4 regions of the Photobacterium makurazakiensis genome follow, and region 1 is predicted to be linked to each of the others. Evidence: predicted binding sites of a transcription regulator. Region 1 holds the regulator's gene; each other region holds the start of a gene.
The links. Region 1 encodes PurR, which represses purine synthesis genes. Its sites were predicted from a motif close to TNANGNAAACGTTTNCNTNA; they were not measured.
Positions count from the first base shown of each region.

Region 2: a site for PurR is predicted at 1,627-1,646, ahead of metK (methionine adenosyltransferase). Genes of this name have one in related genera too.
Region 3: a site for PurR is predicted at 2,173-2,192, ahead of folD (bifunctional methylenetetrahydrofolate dehydrogenase/methenyltetrahydrofolate cyclohydrolase FolD). Genes of this name have one in related genera too.
Region 4: a site for PurR is predicted at 911-930, ahead of purT (formate-dependent phosphoribosylglycinamide formyltransferase). Genes of this name have one in related genera too.

Region 1 covers NZ_JAKJSJ010000043.1:49,790-53,134, reverse strand. The annotation lists gene L4D09_RS18825 (FecCD family ABC transporter permease) at 1-137, shown strand, start outside; gene L4D09_RS18820 (heme ABC transporter ATP-binding protein) at 134-985, shown strand; gene purR (HTH-type transcriptional repressor PurR) at 1,439-2,452, shown strand; cyclic di-GMP riboswitch class I at 2,657-2,761, shown strand; gene L4D09_RS18810 (TfoX/Sxy family DNA transformation protein) at 2,890-3,345, shown strand, end outside.
Region 2 covers NZ_JAKJSJ010000031.1:17,858-21,202, reverse strand. The annotation lists gene tkt (transketolase) at 1-1,517, opposite strand, end outside; gene metK (methionine adenosyltransferase) at 1,910-3,064, shown strand; gene L4D09_RS14820 (SprT family zinc-dependent metalloprotease) at 3,172-3,345, shown strand, end outside.
Region 3 covers NZ_JAKJSJ010000029.1:37,922-41,266, forward strand. The annotation lists gene rfaH (transcription/translation regulatory transformer protein RfaH) at 1-80, shown strand, start outside; gene galU (UTP--glucose-1-phosphate uridylyltransferase GalU) at 186-1,100, shown strand; gene folD (bifunctional methylenetetrahydrofolate dehydrogenase/methenyltetrahydrofolate cyclohydrolase FolD) at 1,183-2,040, opposite strand; tRNA gene L4D09_RS14080 (tRNA-Arg) at 2,443-2,519, shown strand; gene L4D09_RS14085 (hypothetical protein) at 2,536-2,700, opposite strand; gene tig (trigger factor) at 3,325-3,345, shown strand, end outside.
Region 4 covers NZ_JAKJSJ010000046.1:10,603-13,947, forward strand. The annotation lists gene L4D09_RS19445 (TAXI family TRAP transporter solute-binding subunit) at 1-137, shown strand, start outside; gene L4D09_RS19450 (hypothetical protein) at 262-666, opposite strand; gene purT (formate-dependent phosphoribosylglycinamide formyltransferase) at 987-2,162, shown strand; gene L4D09_RS19460 (thiopurine S-methyltransferase) at 2,262-2,906, opposite strand; gene L4D09_RS19465 (hypothetical protein) at 3,220-3,345, opposite strand, start outside.

The DNA.
Region 1 (3,345 bases):
TAATTCTTTTGGTTGCCGATATGCTTGCACGTATCGCAGTTGCACCGGCTGAACTGCCTGTTGGGATAATTACAGCCCTACTCGGCGCGCCCTTCTTTATCTTCCTGCTCGTAAAACAAAAAGGGAAAATGTCATGAACTTGATGACAAAAAATAGCGTTGAAACAGGATATGCTATTGATGCTTCAGGGCTTAACCTTAAATTGGGTGATAAAGTACTACTTGATGATTTAGCTATTCAGATCAAAAGTGGTGAACTTACCGCCTTGCTAGGTCCTAACGGTGCAGGTAAAAGCACCCTCTTGAAAGTATTATGTGGTGAACAAGAGTCTACAGGCCATGTTTCCTTTTTTGGTAAAAACCGTGCCGCTTGGCCACCAGCTGAACTCGCAAAACACCTTGGTGTGTTGCCTCAGCATAGTAACCTAACCTTCGCCTTTACCGCGCAAGAAGTTGTTGAGCTGGGTGGTCTCCCCTTAGCGCTGACCAATCGAGAAACGGTAAGTCTTGCTAAAGATAAAATGGCTCAAGTCGATGTCACAAATTTGAGTTGTCGCCTATACCCTACGCTCTCTGGAGGAGAAAAACAGCGCGTGCACTTTGCACGGGTACTGACTCAACTCAGTCGCGCTGGTGAGCAGTGTATTCTGATGCTTGATGAGCCAACATCAGCACTCGATTTAGCGCATCAACATAAAACCCTTCAAGTCGCAAAGTCGTTAGCGAAGTCTGGGGCTGCGGTGATCATAGTGATTCACGATTTAAATTTAGCAGCGCAATATGCAGACCGTTTAGTCATTCTTAATGAGGGAAGAATTCAAGCTGATGGTTGCCCGAAGGACGCTTTAACAGAGGAAACGATCGAACGCGTTTATGGTTGGCCTGTTTGCATTACACAGCACCCAATCGATAATTACCCTATTGTGCTCGCAACCTCCAGCCACGAAATTGAAGAGCCCAAATCAACATTAAAACTGGCTATTTAACGGCAAATTGTTGTTAAACAAACCAAAAATAGCTCTTTTTTCATTCTACTTCATTTGCCTTAAAGCCTTCTTAATCAAACTAAAAAGGCTTTATAAACTTACCGTTTCATCTTTAGCAGAACAATTCACCAGATTTATAACTGGTTATAAATAAACCAATTCGTTCTTATCCATAAATAATCCTGATTTATTAAGACAAGAAACATTGCACTCTTTGCTACACTGAGTAAAATGAGAGCGCAAGCGATTACACTATGCAACAATTGAAACCCTGTAATCGCGATAGAATATGAATACTATAAGAAACGAAGCCGCCCATTCGTGTCGCGGCCTTTTGTCGTTTCTGTTATCTGTACTCAACAGAACAGTGAACTGTTTTAGCAGTGCACTACTCTATTGAGTAAAGCTTAAAATTACCTAGGTCATTTGACCCTTATTATTAGAAGAATAAATATGGCAACGATTAAAGATGTTGCACGTATGGCTGGTGTCTCTACAACCACCGTCTCTCACGTGATTAACAAAACGCGATTTGTCGCAGAAGCAACGCAGAAAAAAGTACTGTCTGCAGTTGACGAGCTAAACTACGCTCCGAGTGCTGTGGCGCGTAGCTTAAAATGCAACACAACCCGTACTATTGGCATGTTGGTTACAAAATCGACCAACCCTTTCTTTGCTGAAGTCGTACACGGTGTTGAAGAGTACTGTTACGGTGCTGGTTACACGCTTATCTTATGCAACACAGAAGGTAACCTTGAGAAGCAACGTGATTATTTACGCATGCTGGCTGAAAAACGCGTTGATGGTTTGTTGGTCATGTGCTCAGACTTGGATGAAAACCTACTCGGTCTATTAGAGCGCCAAAAAGACTTGCCTATGGTTGTCATGGATTGGGGACCAGAAAGCCCTCATACAGATAAAATTCAAGATAATGCTGCGTTAGGCGGCTATGTTGCGACTAAGTTCTTCATTGAGCATGGGCATAAAGCTATCGGTTGCTTAACAGGTCACAGTGATAAAACAGCTTGTCGTGAACGCTTAAAAGGCTTTAAAAAAGCCATGTCAGAAGCCGAGCTGGAAGTCGAATCAGATTGGATTTTAGAAGGCGATTTTGAATGTGAATCTGCAGTTGAAGCCGCTAACAAGATCATTGCAATGGACAAACGTCCAACGGCGATCTTTTGCTTCAATGACATCATGGCGATGGGCATGATCAGTACATTTTCACAAGCTGGTATTCGTGTACCTGAAGATATTTCAATTATCGGCTACGATAATATTGATTTAGCACCGTACTTTTCTCCACCGCTAACCACTATTCACCAGCCTAAGCGCCGTCTTGGTAAAACAGCTATCGAAATTCTGTTGGAGCGAGTGAAAGATAAAGAGCATGAGCACCGTATATTTGAAATGATACCAGAGCTTGTGATTAGAAAGTCAGTGATAAACCGAAACACCAATTCGTAACAAGCCAATAATCACTCGAGATAGAAACGGAGGCTTTTCCTCCGTTTTTTTAGTCTTATCCCTATGCCTTATTAGAATAAACACTCAACTTTGGGTGTTTTTTATAATTAAATAAATACAAGATAAAATAATTTATGGGAGCAAGGTCACGCTATTAAAAGTGGGAGCAGGTTCAAATTTTGCTTCTGCGATATTCTTAAACAGTCACGAACAAGGCAAACCTTTCGAAAGATTGGGACGCAAAGCTTCCGGCCTAAGAGTCCATAGTTTTCAATAACTAGTTCGACTTAAGGTAGCGGGGTTGCCGATGGATATAGCAATAGTGATCAGGCGTCATATTTTACATGATTCTGACATTACTCTTTTGTTAATTTTGCTAATCTGAAATCCTCGCTCTGTTGTTAGGTGACCCTAGATTTTTTTCACCGAGAAGAAGCATGGACAAACCAGTACTTAAAAATTCATTACGACTGTTTAGTTGTTTCAACAACGTAAAATCACGCTCGATGTTTGGCGGATTTGGCATATTCGCAGGTGAAACAATGTTTGCACTCGTTGTTAACGACAAACTTCATCTTCGTGCCAATGCTGAAAACGAACAAGATTTTAAACAGGCAGGCTTAAAGCCATATATTTATAAGAAACGTGGATTTCCTGTTGTTACCAAGCATTTTGCAATTCCAGATGAATGGTGGGAAGACACAACTAAAATACTTAGCCAAGCTAAGCGCTCTCTTGAAGCGGCAAAAGAAGACAAAGAAACAAAAAGTAAGGCAGGACCTGAACGTATAAAGGATCTACCTAACTTACGGCTAGCAAACGAACGTATGCTTAAAAAAGCTGGGATTATCAGTGTCGACGCCCTATTTGAAGCCGGTTCTTTGAATGCTTTT
Region 2 (3,345 bases), on a different contig from region 1:
AGTTTCCAAGCAACGGCAGACTCAACCTGATCACATGGACGCCATGTGCTCATGTTTGGTGTTAGACGTAGCGATGCGATTTGTTCAACTGGTTGGTGAGTTGGACCATCTTCGCCTAGGCCGATAGAATCGTGCGTGTAAACTTGGATGTTCTGAATTTTCATCAGAGCAGCCATACGCATTGCGTTACGAGCGTATTCCATGAACATTAGGAATGTTGCACCGTATGGTACGAAACCACCGTGTAGCGCAATACCGTTCATGATAGCTGTCATGCCGAATTCACGTACACCGTAGTGGATGTAGTTACCAGAGAAGTCATTTGCTTCTAGTGACTTAGAACCAGACCACATGGTTAGGTTAGAAGGCGCAAGGTCAGCAGAGCCGCCCATGAATTCAGGTAGCATAGCACCGAACGCTTCTAGAGCATTTTGAGATGCTTTACGTGATGCGATGTTTGCTGGATTAGCTTGCAGATCAGCAATGATTGCATTCGCTTTTTCTTCCCACTGTGCAGGTAGGTCACCGTTTACACGGCGCTTGTATTCTGCTGCTAGCTCAGGGTAAGCCGCGGCGTATGCTGCGAACTTCTCATCCCATGCTGCTTCTTTCGCAGTACCAGCTTCTTTCGCATCCCACTCAGCGGCGATGTCTGCAGGGATCTCAAATGGACCATGCTCCCAACCAAGTGCAGCTTTCGTTGCAGCAATTTCGTCAGCGCCTAATGGTGCGCCGTGACAATCATGCGTACCCGCTTTGTTTGGTGAACCAAAGCCGATAACCGTTTTAGTACAGATCAGTGTTGGGCGACCTGTCTCTGCTTTTGCCGCTTCAATAGCCGCATTGATTGCGTCAGCATCGTGACCATCAACCGCAGGGATAACATGCCAGCCGTAAGCTTCAAAGCGCTTTGGTGTATCGTCAGAGAACCAGCCTTCAACTTCACCATCAATAGAGATACCGTTGTCATCCCAGAATGCTACCAACTTACCTAGGCCCAATGTGCCAGCAAGTGAACAAGCTTCGTGAGAGATACCTTCCATCAAACAACCATCGCCCATAAACACGTAGGTGTTGTGGTCTACGATGTCGTGGCCTTCACGGTTGAACTGAGCAGCAAGCGCTTTCTCAGCCATCGCCATGCCCACACCGTTGGTGATGCCTTGGCCTAGTGGACCTGTGGTTGTTTCAATACCCGGTGCGTAACCGTATTCAGGGTGGCCCGGTGTTTTAGAGTGCAGTTGACGGAAGTTCTTCAGATCATCAATAGATAGATCGTAACCCGTCAAATGAAGCAGAGAATAAATTAGCATTGAACCGTGGCCGTTAGACAGAATAAAACGGTCGCGATCAGCCCACTCAGGGTTTTGTGGGTTGTGGTTCATGTGGCCACGCCACAGTACTTCAGCGATATCAGCCATACCCATAGGTGCACCAGGGTGGCCAGAGTTAGCTTGTTGAACACCATCCATGCTTAGGGCGCGGATTGCATTAGCAAGTTCTTTACGAGAAGACATGTCTGCTCCAGAGGTTCGTAGACTTTTATATGATGATTAAAGTTAGCAATCTATTGCTCAACATTAACCAGAGTTCGGCGGGCGAGTATTGTCGCAAAGTCACCCCCCTTACTGCAAACGATTTCCTTCGAAAAATAAGTTCCATATCAACATGCTGGGGTAAACCCATATTCCAACTAACTGTAATCAAAGCTATACAGGGGAAACGTTTGCTTATCTAGCGAACCATATCCCTATGCTTCGTACTGTTGCTTTTATATCACCAATGCGTATTATAGCCGTCTAGACGGAGGTAGCTCTATACATACAAACGTATATCCATATGCATTTGTATGATGCTTTAGCAATCATATAGAGTCCGAAATTATCATTCATTTTTTGTGGGAGCGCTCATGGCGAAGCACCTGTTTACTTCTGAGTCAGTATCAGAAGGTCATCCAGATAAAATTGCAGACCAAATTTCAGATGCAGTATTGGATGCGATCTTAGAACAAGATCCTAAAGCACGTGTTGCGTGTGAGACTTACGTAAAAACCGGCATGGTAATGGTTGGTGGTGAAGTTACCACTTCTGCTTGGGTTGATATCGAAGAAATCACCCGCGAAACCGTTCGTGAAATTGGTTATGTTCATTCAGATATGGGTTTTGATGCTGACTCTTGTGCAGTACTAAACACTATCGGTAAGCAATCACCAGACATCAACCAAGGTGTTGATAAAGAAGACCCGAAAGAACAGGGGGCTGGTGACCAAGGTATTATGTTTGGTTACGCAACTAACGAAACACCAATTTTAATGCCTGCGCCAATTACTTACTCTCACCTGCTTGTTAAAAAGCAAGCTGAAGTACGTAAGAGCGGCAAGTTAGATTTCCTTCGTCCAGATGCGAAATCACAAGTTACCTTCCAGTACGACCAAGGCAAAATCGTTGGTATCGATGCGGTTGTTCTTTCAACGCAACATTGTGATTCAGTAACGACACCGGATCTACGTGAAGCCGTAATGGAAGAAATCATCAAACCAGTACTGCCAGAAGAGTGGATCAACAAAGACACTAACTTCTTCATCAACCCAACCGGCCGTTTTGTTATCGGTGGCCCAATGGGTGACTGTGGTCTAACTGGTCGTAAGATCATCGTTGATACCTACGGTGGCGCAGCTCGTCACGGTGGTGGTGCATTCTCTGGTAAAGATCCATCAAAAGTTGACCGCTCAGCAGCATACGCAGCACGTTATGTAGCAAAAAACATCGTAGCAGCTGGCATGGCTGATCGTTGTGAAATCCAACTTTCTTACGCTATCGGTGTTGCTGATCCAACATCTATCATGGTGGAAACGTTTGGCACTGAAAAAGTACCACACGACATCATCATTGAAGCTGTACGCCAACACTTCGACCTACGCCCATACGGCCTGCAAGAAATGCTGAACCTTCTTCAGCCTATCTACCAGCAAACAGCGGCATACGGTCACTTTGGTCGTGAAGAATTCCCTTGGGAAGCGACAGACAAAGCAGCAATCCTTCGCGATTTCGCAAACATCAGATAAGTTTGCTCATCTCCGAATAAAGAAAAGGAAGCCTCGGCTTCCTTTTTTGTTTTTTCCCACTTCGTTATACTTCCTGATTGTCGGGCTACAACTATAAAGTCAACGTTATGTCTCAGCTTCAACACCAAGTTATTGCCAAAGTCGAACAATGCATAAAACAAGCAAACCAACGACTGAATAAGCGATTAACCATGCCAACCGTGAGCTTCAAGCAACGCGGAAAAATCGCCGGCAGTGCTCGCTTACAAGGTTGGGAAGTGCGTTTTAATCCAGTATTACTT
Region 3 (3,345 bases), on a different contig from region 1:
AACGTTCATTCATGTTGATAAACTTGCTGGGTAAGCGGGTTAAAGTGAGCGTTCAGAATGAAGATCTTGTTAAGAAATAACCGTCATCGAGCGAAGCTTTCATCTGTATAACGTGATGGTTAGAATTGATTTTTCTGGCTAGCTTCGTCGAAAATGACCGAAAAATAATTGAAATGGAATATTACATGTCAAAAGATTCCCCAGTTCGTAAGGCCGTGATCCCTGTTGCTGGCCTTGGTACTCGAATGTTACCTGCGACAAAAGCTATCCCGAAAGAGATGCTACCTATTGTCGATAAGCCTCTTATTCAATATGTAGTCAATGAATGTGTTGCTGCGGGGATCAAAGAAATCGTTCTTGTGACTCACTCATCAAAGAACTCGATTGAAAACCACTTTGATACCTCATTTGAGCTTGAAGCGACACTCGAAAAACGTGTTAAGCGTCAACTGCTGGATGAAGTACAGAAAATTTGTCCTAAAGACGTGACCATCATGCATGTGCGCCAAGGTCAAGCCAAGGGGCTAGGGCATGCTGTTTTGTGTGCTCACCCTTTGATTGGTGATGAACCTTTTGCGGTTGTATTACCTGACGTGATCCTCGATGACGTTGCCAGTGATTTACGCAAAGAAAACATGGCAGCGATGGTTGCATCATTTAATGATACGAACATTAGTCAGGTGATGGTTGAGCCTGTACCTATGTCTGAAGTATCAAACTATGGTGTGGCTGATATTGCAGGTGTTGAACTGAATGCAGGTGAAACCACGGCAATGAGCAAAGTGGTTGAAAAGCCCGATTTAGACGATGCGCCATCAAACTTGGCGATTGTCGGTCGATATATTTTACCGGCAGAGATTTGGGGCTTACTTGCCCGTACACCTGTTGGTGCTGGTGATGAAATCCAGTTAACCGATGCGATTGATATGTTGATGGAATCACAGCAGGTCAATGCTTTCCATATGTCAGGTAAAAGCCATGACTGCGGGAGCAAGTTAGGTTATATGCAGGCATTCGTTGAATACGGCATGCGCCACGAAAGCTTAGGTAAGGATTTTACTGCTTTCTTGAAAGAGATGGTGAATAACACTTCTCGTTAAACCGCATTACCTGATGTTAGAAAGCAAAAGCGAGAGACTTGTCTCTCGCTTTTTATTACCAGTCAGATCACTTCATGTCTAGTTACTCTGAATGATACTGCTCACAGGCATGCAGTGTATTTTCAATCAATGTTGCTACTGTCATTGGACCAACGCCACCAGGAACAGGAGTTATGTGACGCGCATTTTCTCTTGCAACATCATATTCAACATCACCCGCTAACTTGCCATTATCCAAGCGGTTAATACCCACATCAATGATAGTCGCCCCTTTCTTAACCCAGTGGCCCGGAATAAAATTCGGTTTACCGACAGCAACCACCAAAATGTCAGCTTGGCGGACATGGCCTTCAAGATCTTTAGTAAAGCGGTGGCAGGTAGTCGTGGTTGCGCCAGCAAGCAACAACTCTAGTGTCATTGGCCTGCCAACAATATTTGAAGCACCTACAACGACCGCATGCTTACCACGGACTTCTATATTGTATCGCTCAAGTAATGTGATAATCCCTTTTGGTGTACAAGATCGTAGCTTGGGAATGCGTTGGCATAAACGGCCGACATTATAAGGGTGGAAGCCATCAACGTCTTTCTCTGGGCTGATGTGCTCAAGTACCTTGGTACTGTCTATACCGGCAGGTAATGGCAGCTGAACCAAAATACCATCAATGTTCTTGTCTTGATTGAGCTCTTCGATCAAAGCGAGTAGTTCTGTTTCTGTTGCCGATGCTGGAAGATCGAATGATTTAGAAACAAACCCGACTTCATCACATGCTTTTCGTTTACTGCCAACATAGATCTGTGATGCTGGATCTTGACCAACTAATACTACGGCTAACCCCGGAGCACGTAAGCCTGCTTCAACGCGTGCCTTAACGCGTGCCTTAACTTCTTGACGAACTGTTTGAGAGATAAGTTTTCCATCAATAATTTGAGCGGCCATGTTTATCCTTTGGGTTGAATTGGTGAGCAATAACCAGCGTGCTGTTTCTGCTTTGTGTATCTTGTTAAAGATGACTCAGTAACTGGTTTATTAAAGCGCCGTTATTGTCGCAAAAAATGTGAACAAGATCTACAGCGCAAACGTTTGCCTTGGTGTTTTCGTTAAATTTTTGATTGTGGATGTGTGTTGTTTAATCTTTTGTTGTTTGTAGGGGGACGAAACAAAGATCGCTTAACAAGTACTGTGCAACTTTTACTATGCAGAACGTGGTCGTTTTATTTATCAGCGCTTTGCCTTTTGTTTGAACGCTTAGTTGCAAACGTACGAAAAATAGAGGGAAAAGCATTGACGTTAATAATCAGCGACGTATAATCCCGTCCCGTAGCCTAGCGCTACAATGATGCGCCCTTAGCTCAGCTGGATAGAGCACGTCCCTTCTAAGGATGTGGTCGCAGGTTCGAATCCTGCAGGGCGTGCCATTTCCCTCGTTTTAATTTATCGAATCATTCTCCCTGTGTTATTACCCAGTTCACCTGTTCCACCTTGGTGCTGTTTCGTATTTCCAGCAATTTCCTGAACAAGTAGTTCTTTTAATGCTAATAGTTCACGCTCGTTTGTGGGTTGCCATGATGCAATAACCTTGGCTTTATTCCTTTTCATCGCTATATCCTTTTATTTCTGAGGGATCCTGCGATAAATAATACGTTATGCCAATTTTTCTTATGTGCACGGTGTTGCTTATTTAGAATGTTTTGGAATAATTTTGATCCTGGGTATGTATTCTTTATTTCCTTTTTAGATCTTGTATCGGGAAGAGGAGATGTGTTGATGGTTTTTTAGACAGTGTAGTATTCAAACAACCGGCTAGAAGCGATATTTAGATGTGGTTAGTCGCCCTGAGGGTGATTGATTCGCTGGATTAAAAAGCAACAATGAAGACAGAGTTTCTGGAAATAAAAGAGGCTATTGTCAAAAAACAGCAAAAGTGAAGGACTTTTTTGGGCTTTACCCTTGTAAATGGAATTTTTGCCCCTATCTTGTGTGAAAGGTTTGATTGCGGTGCGGCCACTCTGTCTCGACGGCAGGGTCATGGATCGCTATAATACCGCGTTTTTTAATTTCTGCTTCAGTGACTATACCGTCAGCAGAAACAGAAATTATCAGAATTAAGGCGTTATGGTGTTGGCGTGGTTGTCAGCCATAACACGAAAGGATGCCACCGTCAGTATTGCTGATCGGCAACATCACTCAGAGAACACTGAGTAAGTTTTGAGGTTAAATAAAATGCAAGTTACCGTTGAAACC
Region 4 (3,345 bases), on a different contig from region 1:
TTGATACATTTAAAAAATTACACCCTGCCTTTGCCCATTTAAACAAAGCTGAAATGACGACAGATGGGCTCTCTGCACCTTTGCATGACGGTGCTAGGCAATATTATGAAGAAGCAGGGTTAATCAAAGAAAAATAATACCAATCTGGATAATATTTTAGTCTATCAGGCGATTGCAGCCTGATAGACACTATAATGATTGCCATTAAATATCGGCGCCTCTATTACCTATAACAGCATCCTATAACAACGATTGGCATCACTAGAAGCGAAACCTAAAGCCTAATTGGCCTTCCAACTCTAAATTGACATCTTCAACAACATATAACGTTGGGCCCACTTCGCCATAAAACTCAAAACTGTTAACTGGTACTTCAAAGCCAACACCGCCACGTACACCTAACTTATTATGCTTCTTATCGACATACTGAGCACCGACGAATGTATACAAGTTATTCATACCTGGGTCATTAGTAAGTGATCCTAAATTAAATGTCTTATCGAAAGCCAAACCAAAATCATCAATACCCAATGAGAAGCGTAAATCATGGTGCTTATACTGAATACCGGACATTGGACTACCAAAAAACATACCCAAAGCTTGTGAAGCCTGTGCCTGGATTGGTAATGCACATAATAAACCTAAGCCAATTAACGCTTTTTTCATGACGATACTACTGCTCTATTCAGACGAAATTGGTAGTAACTTAACGAGAAAGTTCCCAAATTTCGAGCCTGACTAGGCAGATATGACATAACTTTGACAAATTATGAACGGTGTTTAATAGAAGTGCCAGTGATGAGTGCGAATGGTTTTTACGCAAAAAAGCGTAAAGTGCCGCTTAATTATTCGCTAATCATGATTGAGGTTAACCAATGAAAAAATGGGGAAAAAGATTGCTCCCCCCATAAATAGCAAACGTTTGCGCGAGTGTAAAAATACTGTATGATTCTAGGTAATTTGACTACACCCAGTAAGGAAATTCGATGTTAGGGTCTGCAACAAGTCTAAATGCTACACGTGTGCTGCTTCTTGGTTCTGGTGAGTTAGGTAAAGAAGTCGCGATTGAATGCCAACGCCTTGGTCTAGAAGTTATTGCCATAGATCGTTACGCTAACGCACCAGCTATGCAAGTTGCACATCGTAGCCATGTCATTGATATGCTTGACAGCGAAGCATTAAAACATGTTATTGAACTTGAAAAGCCACATTATGTGGTGCCTGAGATCGAAGCAATTGCAACAGAGACATTAGTAGAGCTTGAACGAGATGGCCTAAATGTCGTACCAACAGCAAATGCCACTAAACTGACCATGAATCGTGAAGGTATTCGTCGCTTAGCCGCTGAAGACCTATCTATTCCAACCTCACCTTACGAGTTCTCTGATCAGTTTGACGACTTTGCGGCTTCTGTGGAACGTATTGGCACACCTTGTGTTGTTAAGCCAATCATGAGTTCATCGGGCAAAGGTCAAAGTGTAATCAAAACACCAGCAGACATTGAAACTGCATGGCAATATGCACAAGAAGGGGGCCGCGCGGGCGCTGGACGTGTCATTGTTGAAGGTTTTGTCGAGTTCGACTATGAAATTACCCTTCTAACAGTACGAGCGGTAGATGGCATTCATTTCTGTGCGCCAATTGGTCACCGACAAGAAGATGGTGATTATCGCGAGTCATGGCAGCCACAACAAATGTCTGAAGCCGCTTTAAAGGCTGCACAAGATGTTGCCGAGAAGGTTGTTAACGCGTTAGGCGGCTATGGCCTATTTGGTGTTGAGCTATTCGTGAAAGGCGATGAGGTTCTGTTCAGTGAAGTATCCCCTCGCCCACATGACACAGGTATGGTAACGCTTATTTCTCAAGAGCTATCTGAGTTTGCTCTTCACGTACGCGCTTTCCTTGGCTTACCTATTCACTCGATCAATCAATTCGGCCCATCAGCATCTGCGGTTGTTCTTGCAGAAGGTGTATCAAGCAATATTCGTTTTGATAATTTAACCGCTGCGCTTGCACGTCCTAATACGCAAGTACGCTTGTTTGCAAAACCTGAAATCAATGGCCGACGTCGCTTAGGTGTTGCTTTAACCCGACGTGACAGTGTGGAACAAGCAATTGAAGATTCAGTCGCTACAGCAGCAGACATTAACGTTATCTTCTAGTTCATTACAACGTCATATTAAGTTCAACACGAATTAAAAAAGGAGCTTAAGCTCCTTTTTTATTACTTTAAAGAGGCCGCCCAGAAGCCATGTCGGGCATTAGTTAACTTCAATCAACCATACTTCTTCTGCAAAACGTGTAAGACCACGCTGACGGCGTGGGTGCGTCTCACCAGCATCGTAACGTCCCAAATGGGTGATCTTACAGTTGGTAAACAACGCATCAACGTCCATGCTTGGTACAGAGAATGGAGGGCCATCCATTTCATTTTGTGGGTAATCGAGAGTAACCAATAAAATACGCCCACCAGGCTTAACCAACGACAGAAGCTTTTCTACATACAATTTACGCATTGACTCAGGCATTGCAATCAACGCTGCACGGTCATAAACCACATCGGCTGGATCTATTTGCGTTGAAAAGAAGTCGCCACAGTAAATACTGATTTCATCAAATTCATACAAGGTTTGGTGGTTACCAAGCGTTGTTACCATTGGGGTATAAAAATGCTCAGTAAAAAAGGTGCGTACAGCAATATCACTCAGCTCAACACCAATCACTTTGTTATGCTTTTCAGCCAACCATGTAAGATCGACCGATTTGCCACACATAGGGACAAATACAACGTCATCTCGGTTCGCATTCACCTGTGACCAATATTTCGTTAAAGCAGGGTTGATGTCATCAAGGTGGAAACCTATTCGGTTTTCTGCCCAGCGGCTATGCCAAAATTCTGCATCCATTTATTCTTATCTCTTTATGTGACTGACTGTCTTATGCCTGAGTTATACCAAAGCACCCTACTTCAGACAAGTTTGAAGGCCTATTAAAGCGCCCAGAGCCTCATCTAAGGTGTTTTTTCATCACACTCCACCCCAAGTTCGCATTTCAGCCAAAACGTTCAAATAACGAGCTTGGAGAGCTTTGGATACAAAAAAAGATGCCTAAGCATCCTTTTTTGCTAATTGGTTTTTATTGCTAAAAACCAATTAAAATCTGTTCTTCAACTTTTCTTTCTATGAGAGTCATTGAATAAACGATATTGGGTCATCGGAATTATGAAATTCGGAATAACTTAATCGAGTCTCGACGTACCGTCACACCACGGAAAGTCACAGGCTCTAACAACGTCATAAGTTGCTTAGAAACAAAAAACTTACCGCCGTAGCTACGATCGCCACC